One region of the Pseudomonas sp. MLB6B genome, then DNA from elsewhere that is predicted to be linked to it. Evidence: predicted binding sites of a transcription regulator. Region 1 holds the regulator's gene; each other region holds the start of a gene.
What was found. The regulator FliA, encoded in region 1, starts transcription of late flagellar genes. The targets are predictions, from matches to a motif close to CTAAAGTTTNNNNNNNNNNNGCCGNTAA.
Positions count from the first base shown of each region.

Region 2: ACSMEV_RS00415 (methyl-accepting chemotaxis protein) is a predicted target of FliA. The motif match lies at 2,089-2,116, and genes of this name have one in related genera.
Region 3: ACSMEV_RS14260 (methyl-accepting chemotaxis protein) is a predicted target of FliA. The motif match lies at 2,326-2,353, and genes of this name have one in related genera.
Region 4: motA (flagellar motor stator protein MotA) is a predicted target of FliA. The motif match lies at 1,706-1,733, and genes of this name have one in related genera.

Region 1 covers NZ_CP199313.1:2,404,743-2,409,056, forward strand. The annotation lists gene flhA (flagellar biosynthesis protein FlhA) at 1-40, shown strand, start outside; gene flhF (flagellar biosynthesis protein FlhF) at 52-1,359, shown strand; gene fleN (flagellar synthesis regulator FleN) at 1,451-2,284, shown strand; gene fliA (RNA polymerase sigma factor FliA) at 2,281-3,021, shown strand; gene ACSMEV_RS10645 (chemotaxis response regulator CheY) at 3,222-3,596, shown strand; gene ACSMEV_RS10650 (protein phosphatase CheZ) at 3,613-4,314, shown strand, end outside.
Region 2 covers NZ_CP199313.1:91,484-95,797, reverse strand. The annotation lists gene ACSMEV_RS00425 (methyltransferase) at 1-447, opposite strand, end outside; gene ACSMEV_RS00420 (iron-containing redox enzyme family protein) at 471-1,847, opposite strand; gene ACSMEV_RS00415 (methyl-accepting chemotaxis protein) at 2,162-3,373, shown strand; gene ACSMEV_RS00410 (response regulator) at 3,383-3,751, shown strand; gene ACSMEV_RS00405 (STAS domain-containing protein) at 3,775-4,062, shown strand; gene ACSMEV_RS00400 (chemotaxis protein CheA) at 4,103-4,314, shown strand, end outside.
Region 3 covers NZ_CP199313.1:3,229,673-3,233,986, reverse strand. The annotation lists gene ACSMEV_RS14260 (methyl-accepting chemotaxis protein) at 1-2,145, opposite strand, end outside; gene ACSMEV_RS14255 (Na+/H+ antiporter family protein) at 2,537-3,856, shown strand; gene ACSMEV_RS14250 (FecR family protein) at 3,860-4,314, opposite strand, start outside.
Region 4 covers NZ_CP199313.1:214,919-219,232, forward strand. The annotation lists gene motB (flagellar motor protein MotB) at 1-785, opposite strand, end outside; gene motA (flagellar motor stator protein MotA) at 789-1,640, opposite strand; gene ACSMEV_RS00840 (HDOD domain-containing protein) at 1,772-3,307, shown strand; gene ACSMEV_RS00845 (rhodanese-like domain-containing protein) at 3,419-4,228, shown strand; gene asd (archaetidylserine decarboxylase) at 4,239-4,314, shown strand, end outside.

The DNA of each region.
Region 1 (4,314 bases):
GCAGGTCACCATCGTTGCCACTGTGGGCCCTAACGGCTGAGGTAGTGGGTTATGCAAGTTAAGCGTTTTTTCGCCGCCGATATGCGACAGGCCATGAAGCTGGTCCGAGATGAGCTGGGCTCCGATGCCGCCATCATCGGCAACCGGCGCATTGCCGGCGGCGTGGAACTGACTGCCGCGCTCGACTACAAGCCTTCGGTGCTGGCGCCGCGGGTGCCCAACGCCGAGCTCGAAGAAGAACTGCGCAAGACCCAGACCCGTATCGTCACGGCCCAGGCCGAGCTGTCCAGCCGCCATGAAGGCGACGAAGGCAGCCAGCTGTTCGCCGGCCAGTCGCTGACCGCTGCCGAGCCGCTGATCGACCTCCATGCCCACGCGCCAGCCAGCGCCGCGCCTGCCGCGCCGGCGGCGGTCGATCCACGGCTGTTCGACGCCATGCGCGCCGAACTCTCGGGCCTGCGCGAACTGCTCGAAGTGCAGCTCGGCTCGCTGGCCTGGAACCAGCTGCAAGGCAGCAAGCCGCAGCAGGCCAACGCCTGGCGCCGCTTGCAGCGCATCGGCCTGAGCGGTGCCCTGGCCCGCGACCTGCTGGAGCTGACCGCCGAAATCGAAGACCCGCGCCACGCCTGGCGCATGGTCCTGGCGCACCTGGCGCGGCGCATCCAGGTGCCCGACGTCGAGCCGATCGAGCAGGGCGGGGTGATCGCCCTGGTCGGCCCGGCCGGCATGGGCAAGACCACCACCCTGGCCAAGCTGGCCGCTCGCTACGTGCTCAAGTACGGCGCCGGCAGCCTGGCGCTGGTGAGCATGGACAGTTTCCGCATCGGTGCCCAGGAGCAACTCAAGACCTTGGGCCGCATCCTCAACGTGCCGGTGACCTACGTGAACCCGGGCGAGTCGCTGGCCCAGGCCCTGGAGCCGCTGCTGCGCAAGCGCGTGGTGCTGATCGACACCGCCGGCCTGCAAGCCAGCGATCCGGCCCTGCGCATGCAGCTGGAGACGCTCGCCGGGCGCGGCATCGCTTCGAAGAATTATCTGGTGCTGGCCACCACAAGCCAGAAGCAGGTGCTGTCGGCCGCCTACCACAGCTACAAACGCTGTGGCCTGGCCGGCTGCATCCTGAGCAAGCTCGACGAAACGGCCAGCCTGGGCGAAGTGCTCAGCCTGACCATCGGTCACGAATTGCCGATCGCCTATCTCACCGATGGGCCGCGCATTCCTGACGACCTGCACCTGCCGCGCAAGCACCAGTTGGTGAGCCGTGCGGTCAGCGTGCAGATGCAGGACGAACCCAGCGAAGAGGCCATGGCCGACATGTTCGCTGATCTGTACCACCACCCAGGCAAGCGGGTGGGTTGAGAGATGTGCTGCGAAAAGTACCTACAGAACGGGGCGGGCAGTTGGCCTCCACTGTGGCATGGGTCCAAGCGAGACAAGGTAAACAACAGACATGGGTAGCATGCATCCCGTACAGGTCATCGCCGTGACCGGTGGCAAAGGCGGCGTCGGTAAGACCAACGTTTCAGTGAACCTGTCCCTGGCGCTCGCCGAGCTCGGGCGCAGGGTCATGCTGCTCGACGCCGACCTTGGCCTTGCCAACGTCGATGTGCTGCTGGGGCTGACGCCCAAGCGCACCCTGGCCGACGTCATCGAAGGCCGCTGCGAGCTGCGCGACGTGCTGCTGCAAGGCCCGGGGGGCGTGCGCATCGTGCCGGCAGCCTCCGGCACGCAAACCATGGTGCACCTGCAGCCTGCGCAACATGCCGGCTTGATCCAGGCCTTCAGCGAAATCGGCGACAACCTCGACGTGCTGGTCATCGACACCGCAGCCGGCATCGGCGACTCGGTGGTGAGCTTCGTGCGCGCCGCCCAGGAAGTGCTGCTGGTGGTGTGCGACGAACCCACCTCGATCACCGACGCCTACGCGCTGATCAAGCTGCTCAACCGCGACTACGGCATGAACCGCTTCCGTGTGCTGGCCAACATGGCGCAGAGCCCGCAGGAAGGGCGCAACCTGTTCGCCAAGCTGACCAAGGTCACCGACCGCTTCCTCGATGTGGCGCTACAGTACGTCGGCGCCGTGCCCTACGACGAGTCGGTGCGCAAGGCCGTGCAGAAGCAGCGCGCGGTGTACGAAGCCTTTCCCCGTTCCAAATGCGCCCTGGCCTTCAAGGCCATCGCGCAGAAGGTCGACAGCTGGCCGCTGCCAGCCAATCCTCGCGGCCACCTGGAGTTCTTCGTAGAGCGCCTGGTGCAGCCGACCAGCGCAGGGCCGGTGCTATGAGTGCGAGCGGATTCAAGATGTACAGCCGTGCGTCCAAGGACGCTCAGTACGAACTGATCGAGCGCTATGCGCCGCTGGTCAAGCGCATCGCCTACCACTTGCTGGCGCGCCTGCCGGCCAACGTGCAGGTCGAAGACCTGATCCAGGCCGGAATGATCGGTCTCCTGGAAGTGGCCAACAAATACGACGCCAGCAAGGGCGCCAGCTTCGAGACCTATGCCGGCATCCGCATCCGCGGCGCCATGCTCGACGAGGTGCGCAAGGGCGATTGGGCCCCGCGTTCGGTGCACCGCAACACGCGCATGGTCAGCGAGGCGATGCGCGCCGTGGAAGCGAGAACCGGACGTGACGCTAAAGATCATGAAGTCGCTGCCGAACTTAAGATGGAGCTGGATGACTATTACGGCATCCTCAACGATACATTGGGCAGCCGCCTGTTCAGTTTCGACGATCTGTTGCAGGACGGCGAGCACGAAGGGTTGCACGAAGACGGCGCCAGCGGCTCGCCGGAACCGGGTCGTGGCCTCGAAGACGAACGCTTCCAGGCAGCCCTGACTGACGCCATCGCCAACCTGCCGGAACGCGAGCGTCTGGTCCTGGCGCTGTACTACGACGAAGAGCTGAACCTCAAGGAAATCGGCGAAGTGCTGGGGGTCAGCGAGTCGCGGGTCAGCCAGTTGCACAGCCAATGTGCGGCGCGCCTGCGCAGTCGCCTGGGGGAATGGCGCGCCCGATAGGGCGGCCGGCTACGAGTTGCAAGTGGCAAGTGGTAGGTAAGAGCGGATCGCGGTGGCTTCACAAAGCGCGTAACTGTTTGGCAACGCCGCATCGCTTGCTCCTCGAGGCGTGCACTTTGCCGCTTTAAGAACGAATGACGCACGCGCTCGGCGCCGGGCGCGTGATGAGACTGCTTGGAGATCTCTAATTGAACAAAGACATGAAAATCCTCATCGTTGACGATTTCTCGACGATGCGGCGGATCATCAAGAACCTGCTGCGCGATCTGGGATTCACCAACACCGACGAGGCCGACGACGGCACCACGGCGTTGCCGATGCTGGAAAAGGGCCATTACGACTTCCTCGTCACCGACTGGAACATGCCCGGCATGTCCGGCATCGACCTGCTGCGCAAGGTCCGCGCCCACGACACGCTCAAGGGCATGCCGGTGCTGATGGTCACCGCCGAAGCCAAGCGCGACCAGATCATCGAAGCGGCCCAGGCCGGGGTCAACGGTTATGTGGTCAAGCCTTTCACCGCCCAGGTGCTGAAAGAAAAGATCGAAAAGATCTTCGAGCGCGTGAACGGCTAAGCCGCCAGGGGGCGCAATGGAATCTATCGATACCTCTCTGGGTGAGTTCGAAGGCACCCTGAAAAAGCATGCTCGCGAGCTGGTCGAGAGCCTCGAACGAGGCCGTTTCGGCGACGCCGTGCAGCTGATCCACCAGCTCAACCAGACCCGCGACCTGGGCCTGTACAACGAGGTCGGCAAGCTGACCCGCGAGCTGCACAGCGCCATCGTCAGTTTCCAGATCGACCCGCGCATGCCGCAGGCCGAAGAAGTCTCGCAGATCACCGATGCCACCGAGCGGCTGGGCTATGTGGTCAAACTGACCGAGAACGCTGCCAACCGCACCATGGACCTGGTCGAAGAAAGCACGCCCGTACTCAACGACATGGCCGAGCAGGCCTCGGCCCTGAGTGGCGATTGGCAACGTTTCATGCGCCGCGAAGTCTCGGCCACCGAGTTCCGTGACCTGGCGCGCCGCGTCGACGGATTCTTGACGAGCAGCGCCGAAGGCAACCGCAAGGTCGCCGGGCACATGAACGACATTTTGCTGGCCCAGGACTACCAGGACCTGACCGGCCAGGTCATCAAGCGCGTCACTGCGCTGGTGACGGAAGTCGAAAGCAATCTGCTCAAGTTGGTGTTGATGGCCAGTCAGGTCGACCGCTTCGCCGGTATCGAACATGACCATCAGCAGCTGCGCGATGAAAAAGACCAAGAAAAACATCCGACTCGAGGTGAA
Region 2 (4,314 bases), 2.3 Mb from region 1:
GCCTGAACCAATGTCCGCCGCAGTGCGTACGGGGTGTGTCGAAGTACGTAGGTGCGCTTCGATGGCCTGGGCGAAGCGGTAGGTGTCCGGGCCAAAGAAGACCGAATCGCGCGCAGTGGTGGGGAAGCCCGAGTGAACAAAGAGCAGCTCGCCCAGGCTCGAATAGCGCACGGTGCTGATCCAGTGTCCTTCCTGAGCGCGTATGCCCCCACTTTTCCGTAATGCTTCAGCTTCCACGCCAGGCAGCACGTGCGCTTCGAACGGACGGTTCCAGCCGAAGACGTCCCGCACGTTATGCGCCTCGCGGTTCTGCGCCCTTTCGTTATTGCGCTGGTGGGTCAGCGGCGTGACGGTCATGAACCGGTAGTTTTCCGCCAGCAACGTGCGGCCCATCTGTAGCAAGGCCAGATCATGGGCCCGCTCTTCAGGCGCAGCAGCCTCATCCATAGCTGCCTGGGTATCGAGTGAACTCATACCGCCAACGATCCTTCCGCAAGTTTACGAACATACACGCGAGTGGCACTCAACCCCTCGGGCGTCGCGTGGTGTGCGGGCGACAACAGGTCGATCAGCGCGTCCGTCGCCACCGTAGTGCGGGACGACGCAGCCGTGGAGGCCGCATCGGCCGACAGGCGACGGCGGAACTGCGCACGGAAGGGGTTCTGCCGTCTGGCCGCGTGCTCGTCGAGCCAATCCCCGGCGATCCAGTCGCGCAACAGCTGCATTTCATAGCCGTTGAACACCCCGAACATCGGCGCGCCCGGCCCGTCCATCAATTGCCAGAAGCGGCTGTCGGCCGGGTCCTGGTCGTGTTTGATCCAGCCTTTGTTCTCCAACACCGTGAGGAATTCGCGGCAGCGTCCCGGTTCCGACAGCCACTCGTTGACCGTGCGCCCGTCGAGACGGCAGTAGTCGGAGTGAAGGTGCTGGCCGAAGGTACGCTTGCGTTCCAGCATGGCGACCACTTCCTGTTCCAGATCGAAGCCGGAGATCACGGCCTTGGTGCCTTTGCCCAGTTCGTTGAGCAGGTATCCAGCGCGCATTCTGGCGATGAAGTCCTCACGGGTGTCGTCCGTGGGCAACAGGTCCAGCACGGTGTCCACCGCCTTGCGGGCGTGGCCGGTGCTGGCGTTGTCGATGGTGACGTGGAGGGTGAAGTAATAAGGGTCGATGCCCAGCTCGTTCAGCTCGAACGAAGAGATGAGCAGGTGCAGCGGCAGTTGTTCATAGCCCAGGTTATAGCCCAGCAGTTCGGGCAGGTATTCGTCGCCCAGGTGACCGAGCGCCAGCTGGATAGCGCCTTGCACGTACAGCGCCTCTTCGAGGAGTTCGGTCGGCGCGCAGTCGTGGTCGGCCAGCAACTTGCGGTAGAGCACGACATGGTTCAGGCCGGGGTCGCCGTCGCCCAGCTCTTCCAGGTAAGTGCGGATCAAGTTGTGGTAGCGCCAGTCGCCGGCGTGGGACAGCGAGTTGTACAGCCAGGCGCCGTCGACCAGTTTGGTCGGGGCCACGTGCTGGAGGAAATACAGGGCATGGGCCTTGCTGCCGAAGTATTGGCGACCCTCGCCGGCATGCCGGCCCTTGAGGTACTCACGGTAGGCACAGGCGACAGCGTTGCCGTTTTCTTCGATCCAGGTCGGCAGGTCGTCGAGGTTTTCGGGCAGGCCTTCGACTTCGTCGCCGAGTTGTTTGGCTTGCGCCAGTTGGGCGTCGAGGAATCCGCGCACCGGGGTCAGGTCGGTGTCGTGCGGGTGGCGTAATAAGGCGTGGTAAACCGAAACGGGGGTACAGGCTTCCGGCGGCGTGGTGGCAGTCAGGCGTGGGGCGAGATTTCGCAGGGAAGTCATACGGGGCCTACACGGTTTTATGGTTTCTAAGTGGGAGGTAGGCGTGGCGGGATAAATTCCATGGGATTCGGGGTGGGCTGACGGGTGGCGGCAGGCCTCGAAAGCCCCAAGACAACGACGTCTTTAGTCTCCAGAACACCGGTGCCTTTGGTTTCGCTCAGGCGAAATCCGGACGGGTGTGGACACGCTGAGCACACAGTCGTCCGCTGGTCATGAATCGGACGGAAGGCACATAGGTTGTCTAAAGTTGTTACAAACAGAGCTGATAACCCTTTTGTCATCTCCACCCGCTACACCGTTCAAGGATCGAACTCATGGCTCAGCGTCAATCCAGCCGCATTACCTCTTCCGGTGTTCCGCGTCTCAATGGGTTCGCATTCATCCCGGTCGTGCCGGCCGTGGTCTGGATACTCGTGCAGTCGACCTCGACGGCCAACCTGCTGGCCTGCGCGGTACTGGTGGCAATCGGCCTGGGCGCTTGTGCCTTGAGCGCCGCCTCGCAGCGCACCGCAGTGCAACGCGCGGTCGCGCAGGCACAGGCGGACCAGGCGAATGCGCATGCGCGGAACGGCATGGCCGCCCGGACACAGCTCGACGAGGTCCTGCTCGGCGCCATGCCCATCTGGGCCAAGCAAGTGGAAAGCTCGCGCCATCAGACCGAAGAAGCCATCGTCAGCCTGGCGGATCGCTTCACCGGGATCGCCACCCGCTTGCAGGAAACCGTACAAGCGTCGCAGCACGCGGCCGGCGAACTGGACGGGCAGGCCGCCGACGGCGCCCTCGAAGCGCTGGCGCGCAGCGACGGCGAGTTGAGCCAGGTGATCGATTCGCTCAAGGCCACGCAGACCAGCCGCGACCAGACCCTGGCCCAGGTGCGCAGCCTGACCGCCTACACCGGCGAACTGCGGACCATGGCCGCCGATGTGGCGGCGATTGCCGCACAGACCAACCTGCTGGCCCTCAACGCGGCCATCGAAGCGGCGCGTGCCGGCGAGGCCGGTCGCGGCTTCGCGGTGGTGGCCGACGCGGTGCGCAGCCTGTCGAGCAAGTCCAGCGAAACCGGCCAGCAGATGTCGGCCAAGGTCGACATCATCAACAACGCCATCACCCAACTGGTGCAGGCCGCCTCCAGCAGCGCCGACCAGGACAGCCATTCGGTGAGCGAGTCCGAACAGACCATTCAAGTGGTGCTCGCCCGCTTCCAGAACATCACCGGGCGTTTGGCGGATTCCGCCGACCTGCTCAAGCAGGAAAGCCACGGCATCCGCGACGAGATGACCGAGGTGCTGGTCAACCTGCAGTTCCAGGACCGGGTCAGCCAGATCCTCAGCCACGTGCGCGACAACATGCACGCCCTGCACGAGCACCTCGTGCAGGCCAACCAAGCCCCCGACCAGCCGCTGGCCATCGACGCCCGGCAATGGCTGGCACGCATGGAAACCACCTACGCCACCGAGGAGCAACGGCGCCTCCACCATGGCGAGGCGGCGGTGCAACCCAATTCCCAAGACATCACTTTCTTCTAGGAGCCCAACATGGCGAAGAATGTATTAGTGGTCGACGACTCCAGCAGCGTACGGCAGGTGGTCGGCATCGCGCTGAAAAGCGCCGGTTACGACGTGATCGAGGCCAGCGACGGCAAGGACGCCCTGAACAAGCTGACCGGGCAGAAGGTGCACCTGATCATCAGCGACGTGAACATGCCGAACATGGACGGCATCACCTTCGTCAAGGAGGTCAAGAAGCTGGCCAGCTACAAGTTCACGCCGATCATCATGCTGACCACCGAGTCCCAGGCTTCGAAGAAGGCCGAAGGCCAGGCCGCGGGCGCCAAAGCCTGGGTGGTCAAGCCGTTCCAGCCGGCGCAGATGCTGGCGGCGGTCTCGAAACTGATCCTGCCCTGACACCCGGCGCCAGGGAGGCCGACATGCCGCTCACCCTCGAAACCCTCGACGGCACCACCCAGGTGGGCGTCGACGGCGAACTCACGATCTACACCGTCGCCGAACTGGCGGGCGCGCTTTTGCCGCAGATCGGCGCAGCGCCGCGCCTGGCGCTGGACCTGTCCCAGGTCACGGAAATGGACGGTGCCGGCTTGCAGTGGCTGGCCGTCGTCCAGCGCGAAGCCGGCCTCGCCGGCAGCGCCTTGCAGGTGACCGGCCAGAGCCAGGCGGTCACGCAGGCGCTCCAACTGTGTCGCAGCGCCGCGCTGTAACCGGCGCTGCTCCGTTCATCGCTCGACAAGGAAGGTCCAGGTGGGCATCAATCTCGATCAGGCATTGCAGACCTTCATCGTCGAGGCGCGCGAACTGTTGCAGGCCATGGAGCAATCCCTGCTGCAACTGGAAAGCGACCCCGACGACCAGGATGCCCTCGGCGCGATTTTCCGCGCCGCGCACACCATCAAGGGGTCCGCCGGGCTGTTCGGCCTTACCTCGATCGTGGGCTTCACGCACATCGTCGAAGA
Region 3 (4,314 bases), 820 kb from region 1:
GACCCGGAACTGATCCATCAACCCCTGCTGCTGGTTCGCCAGCTGGTTCAGCGACTGGCTGACCCGCGCCGATTCGTTGGCCTGCCCCGACAGCGACTCGGTCACGTCACGGATGGTGGCGATGTTGCTGTTGATCTCTTCGGCCACAGCGCTTTGCTCTTCCGCAGCGCTGGCGATTTGCAGGTTCATGTCAGTGATGACCGACACCGCATGGCCGATCCGTTGCAGCGCAGCCGCGGCGGCAGACACCTGTTCCACGCCCCCTTGAGCCTGCTGATGGCCGCCTTGCATGGCGCCGACCACCTCCTGGGTGCCGGCTTGCAGGGCTTCGATCACCTGGCGCGTTTCCTCGACCGACTCCTGGGTCCGTCGGGCCAGGTTGCGCACCTCGTCGGCCACCACGGCGAAGCCGCGACCCGCTTCGCCCGCGCGGGCCGCTTCGATGGCGGCGTTGAGGGCGAGCAGGTTGGTCTGTTCGGCAATCGAGCGGATTACTTCGAGCACCGAACCGATCTTGTCGCTGTTCTGTGCCAAGCCCGCTACTTGGGCCATGGCCGTACTCATGTCGGCGGCCAGGTGGTCGATGCTTTGCGTGGTGCGTTCGATCACCGTCAAGCCTTCGCGGGTAGCCTGGTCGGCGTCGCGTGCCGCTTGCGCCGCCTGGGCCGCACTACGGGCGACATCCTGGGCGGTGGCGCTCATTTCGTGGGACGCCGTGGCAGCCTGATCGACTTGACGGTACTGCTGTTCCATACCCGCGCTGGTCTGGCTGGCGATGGCTGCCGATTGGTCGGCGGTGCCGCGTGCGGCCTGCACCGACGCCTTCACCTCGGCGATGGTCGGTTGCAGCTTGTCGAGGAAACGGTTGAACCAGCCGGCCAGCTCGCCCAGTTCGTCGCGCTTGTCGTAGGTCAGGCGGCGGGTGAGGTCGCCTTCGCCGCTGGCGATGTCCTTGAGCATGGCCGCCACACCCAGAATCGGCCGAGTCACACCGCGCGCCAGCAGCCAGACCAACAACAGGCCGGCGATGGCCGCGGCGATGCCAAGAGCCAGTTGCAGCAGCATGCCTTCACGGTTGAGGGTGTCGAGCTCGCTTTTCAGGGTTTCAGCAGGCGCTGTCAACACGCTCTTGGGCAAGTCCAGCAACACGCCCCAGCGTTTGCTGCCGGGCACCGGTTCGAAGCTGGTCAGCACCTTGAGCCGGTGCTCGTGTTCGACCACCTGCTGCGCCTGGCCCTGGCCGAGGGTGCGCACCAGCTCCGCGCCCTGGGCCGGGTCGACCTGCTCATAGCGCTGCGCGAGCTTGCTGGCGTCGGCGCTGTAGCCGGCCAGCAACCCAGCGGGGCTGAGAATGCCGACGGTGGTGCGGCCCTCGTAGAGGCCGGCGCTGGCGCGTTCGCTGATGGCTTGCAGACTGTTGAGGTTGATGTCGGTGGACAACGTACCGATGGCTTTGCCGTTCTCCATCAGCGGGAAGACGATGCTGGTCATCAGCACCTGCTGGCCGTCGATGGCATAGAAATAGGGTTCGCTGATGCACACCTTGCCCGTGCTACGTGGGCAGACCCACCAGGTGTTGGCCGGCTCGCCGCTCGGGCCGATGCTGGTGTCGGCCATGTCCCGCTCGGGCAGGGCCATGGCCGTGAGCTGGCCAGGACGCGGTTGCGACCAGTACAACGCGAAGCGGCCGTCGGCGTTGCTGCCCAGGGCCCCCTGACCGGCGAACTGGCTGTCTTGGCGGTCGAGGGCGTTAGGCTCGAAGACCAGCGAGAACCCGAGCAGGTCAGGGTTGCCTTGCAAGGCCTTGTGTACCTGGTCGGTCAGGTCCTGGCGCAGGTCGCGGGCGTCGAACTGACGCTTGCGCGCCTGCTCGCGCACGAACATCACCTGGCGCGCGACGCCGGCGCCGTACTGATAGGCGTCCATGAACTGACGGCGCACGTTCAGGCCCTGGGCCTCACTCTGCGCTTCCAGCCGCGCCTGGGCGACCTTGCCCAGCATCTGCATGCTGCTGGCTTCGACCAGGCCGGCGCTGGCGTTCATGCGATACAGCGATAGGCCGACCAGCAACGTGACGATGCTGGCCAGGCACAAGCCGGCCAGCAGGGTGATCTTCCATTGGATGGACAATTGACGCAGCGGCATGAGGCACTCTCTTGGAATCGGTTCTAGTTCTGGACGACACCACCCGCGTAATCCCGTGGCGCTGCCACGCACTCCTGCCCAGCCGCCTCGAATGGAGGCGCGCCCTGCAAGCGCCCGGCTTGATCCCTCCAGCCTGGCGTCGGCCCGCGGGTCCGTCGTTGGTTTCCTGGGCTCGCAACTGCATCGGCGGCGCGCGTTTTTTCTTTATCCGAGCGTTCAAGAAAAACCTGGCGAGCGTGCGAGACGTGGGCTGCGTCGCTTTGACAAGCGGGCAGGGCTGCTTCAGAGTGTGCGCCCTCCAAGAACAACCATCCTTTCGTACCGGCCTTGCCTTGGGCAGCCTGGCGCCGGTGCGCTCGCTTTCGTCTGTCGCAACGAGGTACTCGAAGAAATGAATGCAGTCATTGCCGCGGTCGGCGTCATGCTGATCCTGAGCCTGTCCCGTGTGCACGTGGTCATCGCGTTGATCATCGGCGCCCTGACCGGTGGGCTCGTCGGAGGGCTGGGCATCGAAGGCACGCTGCTAGCCTTCAACACTGGCCTGGGCGGCGGCGCGACGGTGGCGTTGTCCTACGCCTTGCTCGGCGCGTTCGCCGTAGCCATTGCCAAGTCAGGCCTCGCCCACGCGTTGGCCGACCGCGCGCTGGCGATGTTCGACCGCCAGGGGCAGGCCGAAGGCGGCAAGGTCAAGTGGCTGCTGATTGGGCTGCTGCTGGTGGTGTCGGTGGCATCGCAAAACATCCTGCCGATCCACATCGCCTTCATTCCGCTGCTGGTGCCGCCGCTGTTGTACGTGCTGACGCGCCTGCGCATCGACCGGCGAATGATCGCCTGCGTGATCACCTTCGGTTTGATCACGCCGTACATCTTCCTGCCGGTGGGCTTCGGCCACATCTTCCTCAACCAGATCCTGCTGGCCAACGTCAGCCGCGCCGGGGTCGACGTCAGTGGCATCAACGTCACCCACGCCATGGCCCTGCCTGCGGCCGGCATGCTCTTCGGCCTGCTGGTGGCGGTGTTCGTCAGCTACCGGCGCAAGCGCGACTACGACCTGGCGCGTATCGAGCAGGTCGAACAGGTCAGCGTGCAGTACAACCCGCTGACCTTGCTGGTGGCCGGGCTGGCCATCCTGGCGGCGTTCGTCGTGCAGCTGTGGCTGGATTCGATGATCATCGGCGCGATGGTCGGCTTTCTGATCTTTTCGCTGTCGGGCATCGTGCGCTGGAAAGACACCGACGACCTCTTCACCGAAGGCATGAAGATGATGGCCATGATTGGCTTCATCCTGATTTCCTCGTCGGGCTTTGCCGAAGTGATCAAAAGCACCGGCGAAGTGAAGTCGTTGGTCGAGGCCGCGGCGCAGTGGATCGACCACAGCAAGGGCATCGGCGCGCTGTTGATGCTGTTGGTGGGGTTGCTGGTGACCATGGGCATCGGCTCGTCGTTCTCGACCGTGCCGATCCTGGCGGCGATCTTCGTGCCGCTGTGCCTGCAACTGGGCTTCGACCCGCTGGCCACGGTGTGCATCGTCGGTACGGCAGGGGCGTTGGGCGACGCCGGTTCCCCTGCCTCGGACTCGACCCTGGGGCCGACCTCGGGCCTGAACGTCGACGGCCAGCACCATCACATCTGGGATACCGTGGTACCGACCTTCCTGCATTACAACCTGCCGTTGCTGGGCTTCGGCTGGATCGCGGCGATGGTGCTGTAAGGCTCAACCGCGCGGTGGTGGCAGGGCGATGCGGTTGAGCACGGTGCCGCCATCCTTGCTGCGGGTCAGGTAGACCGGCAGCACCTTGGGCAACATGGCCACCAGGCGCTCGACCTCGCCGGTGTTGTACACGCCGCTGATGCGGATCTTGCCGGTGCTGTCGTCGGCGACGCGCAGCGGCTTGTCCAGATAACGGCTGATGATGGGCAGGGCCTGTTGCAGGCTGAGGTCGTCCAGCACCAGCTTGCCGCTACGCCAGGCCAGGCTGCGTTCGTAGTCGTCGTCCTGGGCCAGTTGCGGCTCGAAGTCGCCCTTGCGGTAGGTGGCCTGCATGCCAGGGCTGAGGCGATAGCCGCTGTCGCCATCGCTGCTGACCAGCACCGAGCCCTGTACCAACGTGACCTTGACCTGATCCTGATACTTCCACACGTTGAATTGCGTGCCGGTGACGCGGGTTT
Region 4 (4,314 bases), 2.2 Mb from region 1:
ACCGGGTTGAGCGGGTCCTTGCGGTCGAACAGCGACGACGAACCGTAGCCCACCACCCGCGCCACCTGCTCCTCTGAATAGCCCCCGGCGACCAGCGCACGGCGCGCGGCATTGGCGCGGTTGGCCGACAGCTCCCAGTTGCCGAACCCGCCCCCGCCCACGAACGGCTTGGCATCGGTATGGCCGCTGACGCTGATCTTGTTCGGCACCGCCTTGATGGTGTCTGCCATGGCCAGCAGGATGTCTTCGAAATACGGCTGCAAGCGCGCGCTGCCCAGGTCGAACATGGGTCGGTTCTCGGCGTCCATGATCTGGATGCGCAGGCCGTCCTGGGTGATCTCGAACAGGATCTGGTCCTTGAACTTCTGCAGCTCCGGGTTCTCGTTGACCTTGTTCTGCAACTCCTGCAACAGCAGTTCGAGGCGCTCGCGCTCGACCTGCTCGGCCATGCTCTCGATCTGGTCCTTGTTCACCTGCGGGTTGAGCGGCGGCGTGGATTCCATCTTCGGTTCGGGGTTGATGGTCTTGTCCGGCGCCATTTCCGGCGAACCGCCCAGGTCGATGACATAGGGCGTGCCGCTTTCGGCGAAACCGATCGGGTCTTGGAAGTAGCCGGCGATGGCGATCTTCTGCTCCGGGGTGGCCGTGGACATCAGCCACAGCACCAGGAAGAACGCCATCATGGCGGTGGCGAAGTCGGCGAAGGCGATTTTCCAGGCACCGCCGTGGTGGCCGTCGCCGAAACGCTTGACGCGCTTGACGATGATGGGCTGGTTGTTCTCCATGACTCAGCGACCGCGCACCGACTGTTCCAGCTCGGAGAAGCTCGGACGGTGGCCCGGGTACAGCACCTTGCGGCCGAACTCCACGGCCAGGGTCGGCGGCATGCCGGAGGCCGAGGCCACCAGCGAGGCCTTGATCGCCTCGTAGACGTTGATCTCTTCCTTGGCATCGTGCTTGAGGCAATTGGCCAGTGGGCCGAAGAAGCCGTAGGCGGCGAGGATACCGAAGAAGGTGCCCACCAGCGCCGCGCCCACGTGCATGCCGATGGCCGCCTGGTCGCCTTCGCCGAGCGAGGCCATGGTCACCACGATACCCAGTACCGCGGCCACGATGCCGAAACCGGGCATGCCGTCGGCGATGCCGGTGACCGCATGGGACGGGTGTTCGAGTTCTTCCTTCATGTTCAACAGTTCCATGTCGAACAGGCCTTCGAGCTCGTGCGGCGCCATGTTGCCGGTGGACATGATGCGCAGGTAGTCGCAGATGAAGGCGATCATCGCCGTATCACCGACGATGGACGGATATTTGCTGAAGATGGGGCTGGCGGCCGGGTCTTCGATGTCGGCTTCGATGGCCATCATGCCTTCGCGGCGGCTCTTGTTGAGGATCTCGTAGATCAGCCCGAGGATTTCCAGGTAGAAGGCGTGGTTGAAGCGCGACTTGAACATCTTCAACGACTTCTTGAAGACGTGCATGGTCATGTGGCCAGGGTTGGCCTGGATGAACGCACCCAGCGCGGCACCGCCGATGATCAGCACTTCGAAGGGCTGGATCAGCGCCGCGATCTTGCCATGGGAAAGCACGTAACCGCCGAGCACGCTGGCGAATACGATGATGATGCCGATAATTTTTGCCATAAGATTCAACGTATTGACGTGGGTGATCTAGGACCGCGAGGGGTGCTCTGAAACTCTTCTTCTACTTATCGGCAGAACTGCGCCAGACTATAGCCACTCCTAGCGAAAAGCCAGTTTGGACTGATGTCAAAATGCCAAGTGAAACCAGGGTTCCGAGTCAGGCTCCAGCGACGTTAGAGGCGTGGGTCAAGCTGCTCGATGGCGTCCGCCTGCCGGTTGCCAAAGACAGCCACGACCGCGTGCTGTCGGCGATCAACGACAGCCGCCGCTCGCTGCGCGACATCGCCGAACTGTTGCAGGGCAGCCCCGCACTGGTGCTGTCGGTGATGCGCGAGGCCAACCATTCGGCCAACGCCAGCCAGGCCGAACCGGCCGAAAGCCTGGAAGTGGCGCTCAATCGCCTGGGCCTGGCGCGCTGCGCGCAGTTGCTGGCGCGGCTGCCCGCCGTGCCGAGCGGCGACCTGCCACCGGTGCTCAACCAATTCGTGCAGATCAGCCAACATGCCAGCCAGCAGGCCAGCGGTCTGTTCGCCAGCCGGCTGGCGCGACTGTGGCAGGAGATCCACTGGGGCAGCCTGCTGTTTCTCTCGCCCCTTTGGCCTTTGGCACTGACCTTCCCTACCCTGCTCGACGACTGGGAATTGCGCGTGATCCACAAAGGCGAGGACGCCGCCGAGGTGGAGCAGGAGCTGTTCGGCGTACGCATCATGGCCTTGTGCCGCGCGGTGGCCGAGCATTGGCGCCTGCCCGAATGGGTGACCCAGGGCTACCGCCTGCTGCTCGAAGAACGCGAGCAACTGGCCCAGGTGATAAACATCTCCCGCGAGCAGGACAGCCTCGTCCAGCAGCACCGGCTGGACGAAGAGCCCGGTCTGCGCCGCTGGTTCAACCAGCCGGCCAACACCGTGCTGCTGGCCAACAACCTGGCCCTGGCCGCGCAAGTGGGCTGGGACAACCCGCACCTGCTGCGCTGGCAACTGCTCACCGCGCTGTACCTGCAAACCAGCCTGGACGATGTGCAGAACCAGGTGCACCAACAGGCCGCCGCCAGCGCCCGCCGGCACGCCCGCCCGGGCCTGTTCCACCCGGCCGAGGCGCTGCTCTGGCCCTGGCAGCAACGCCGCCCGCACCCCGACATGTTGACGCCACCGCCGCCCTCGGCAGAGGACCTGGCGCACTGGCGCAGCCTGTGCAACGAGCTGCTGGCGCAGAACACGCGCTTCACCAATGCCGTGCACCTGGCCACCCAGGCCCGCGATGCGCTGCTCGCCTGCGGTTTCAATCGCGTCATGCTGCTGGCGTTCGATCGCACCAACGACTGCCTGCGCGTGCAGCAGATCGCCGGGCTGCCCAAGGAGATGCTGGCGCTGAACCTGCCCACCACCGGCAACAAACTGCTGGAACGGCTGGTGCGCCAGGCTGCGCAACTGCGCCTGACCCCGGAAAACCATCGCCAGTACGCCCCCTTGTTCCCTGCCCCGCTGCGTCCGCTGCTGCGTAGCGAGCACCTGCTGTTGCGCTCGCTGGCGGTGGACGGCAACGCAGTGGCGCTGGTGCTGGCCGACCAGGGTGCCCGTCCCTTGTCCGAAGTCAGCGTGCAGGCCTTCGCCAAGACCATGCCGTGCATCGAGCGCGCGCTGGCAAGCTTCGGCAACCGCGGCGCTTAAGGCGTCGCGCGCAGCGCCTGCACACCTGCTCGGCCCTGCCCCACATCGCGCGATCGAGTATCGCGCCTGTACCTGGGCTACAATCGCCCCCTGATTTTTCGGAGACCCTGGATGACTGACTTTTCCGGCTTGCCCCTGGTGATCGAGGTTGCCGATCTGCTGCCGCGCCTGGAAGCACCCGAGCTGATTCTGGTCGACCTGACCAGCGCCAGCCGGTACGCTGCCGGACACGTGCCCGGCGCGCACTGGGTCGACAGCAAGCGCACGCAGCTCGGCCAGCCGCCAGCGCCTGGCCTGCTGCCGAGCCAGGCCACCCTGGAAAAGCTGTTCGCCGACCTCGGGCACCATGACGATGCGGTGTACGTGGTGTACGACGAAGAGGGCGGCAGCTGGGCCGGCCGCTTCATCTGGTTACTCGACGTCATCGGCCACACCCGCTACCACTACCTCAACGGCGGCATCCATGCCTGGCCTACCGACGCACTGTCGACCGAAGTGCCGCCCAGCGCCTCCAGGGACGTGGCGTTGCAACTGCACGCCGAACCTACCGCCACCCGCGAATACCTGCAAAGCCGCCTAGGCGCAGCGGACCTCGCCATCTGGGACGTACGCGCGCCCGAGGAGTTCGACGGCCGCAAGGTGCTCGCCGCCCGCGGCGGCCACATCCCCGGGGCGACCAACCTGGAATGGACCCTAGCCATGGACCCCGCCGACCATCTGCGCATCCGCCGCGACGTCGCCGAGCTGCTGCGCGCCCACGGCATCACCCCGGACAAGGAAGTGGTCACCCACTGCCAGAGCCATCGCCGTTCCGGCTTCACTTATCTGGTGGCCAAGGCCCTCGGCTATCCACGGGTCAAGGCCTACGCCGGCTCCTGGAGCGAATGGGGCAACCACCCGGACACGCCTGTAGACGTTTAAGGAAAACCCAATGAAATCCCGTTTGTTCATCCTCAGCCAGTACCTGCTGCCCCACCACCTGCTGTCGCGTCTGGCCGGCTGCGTCG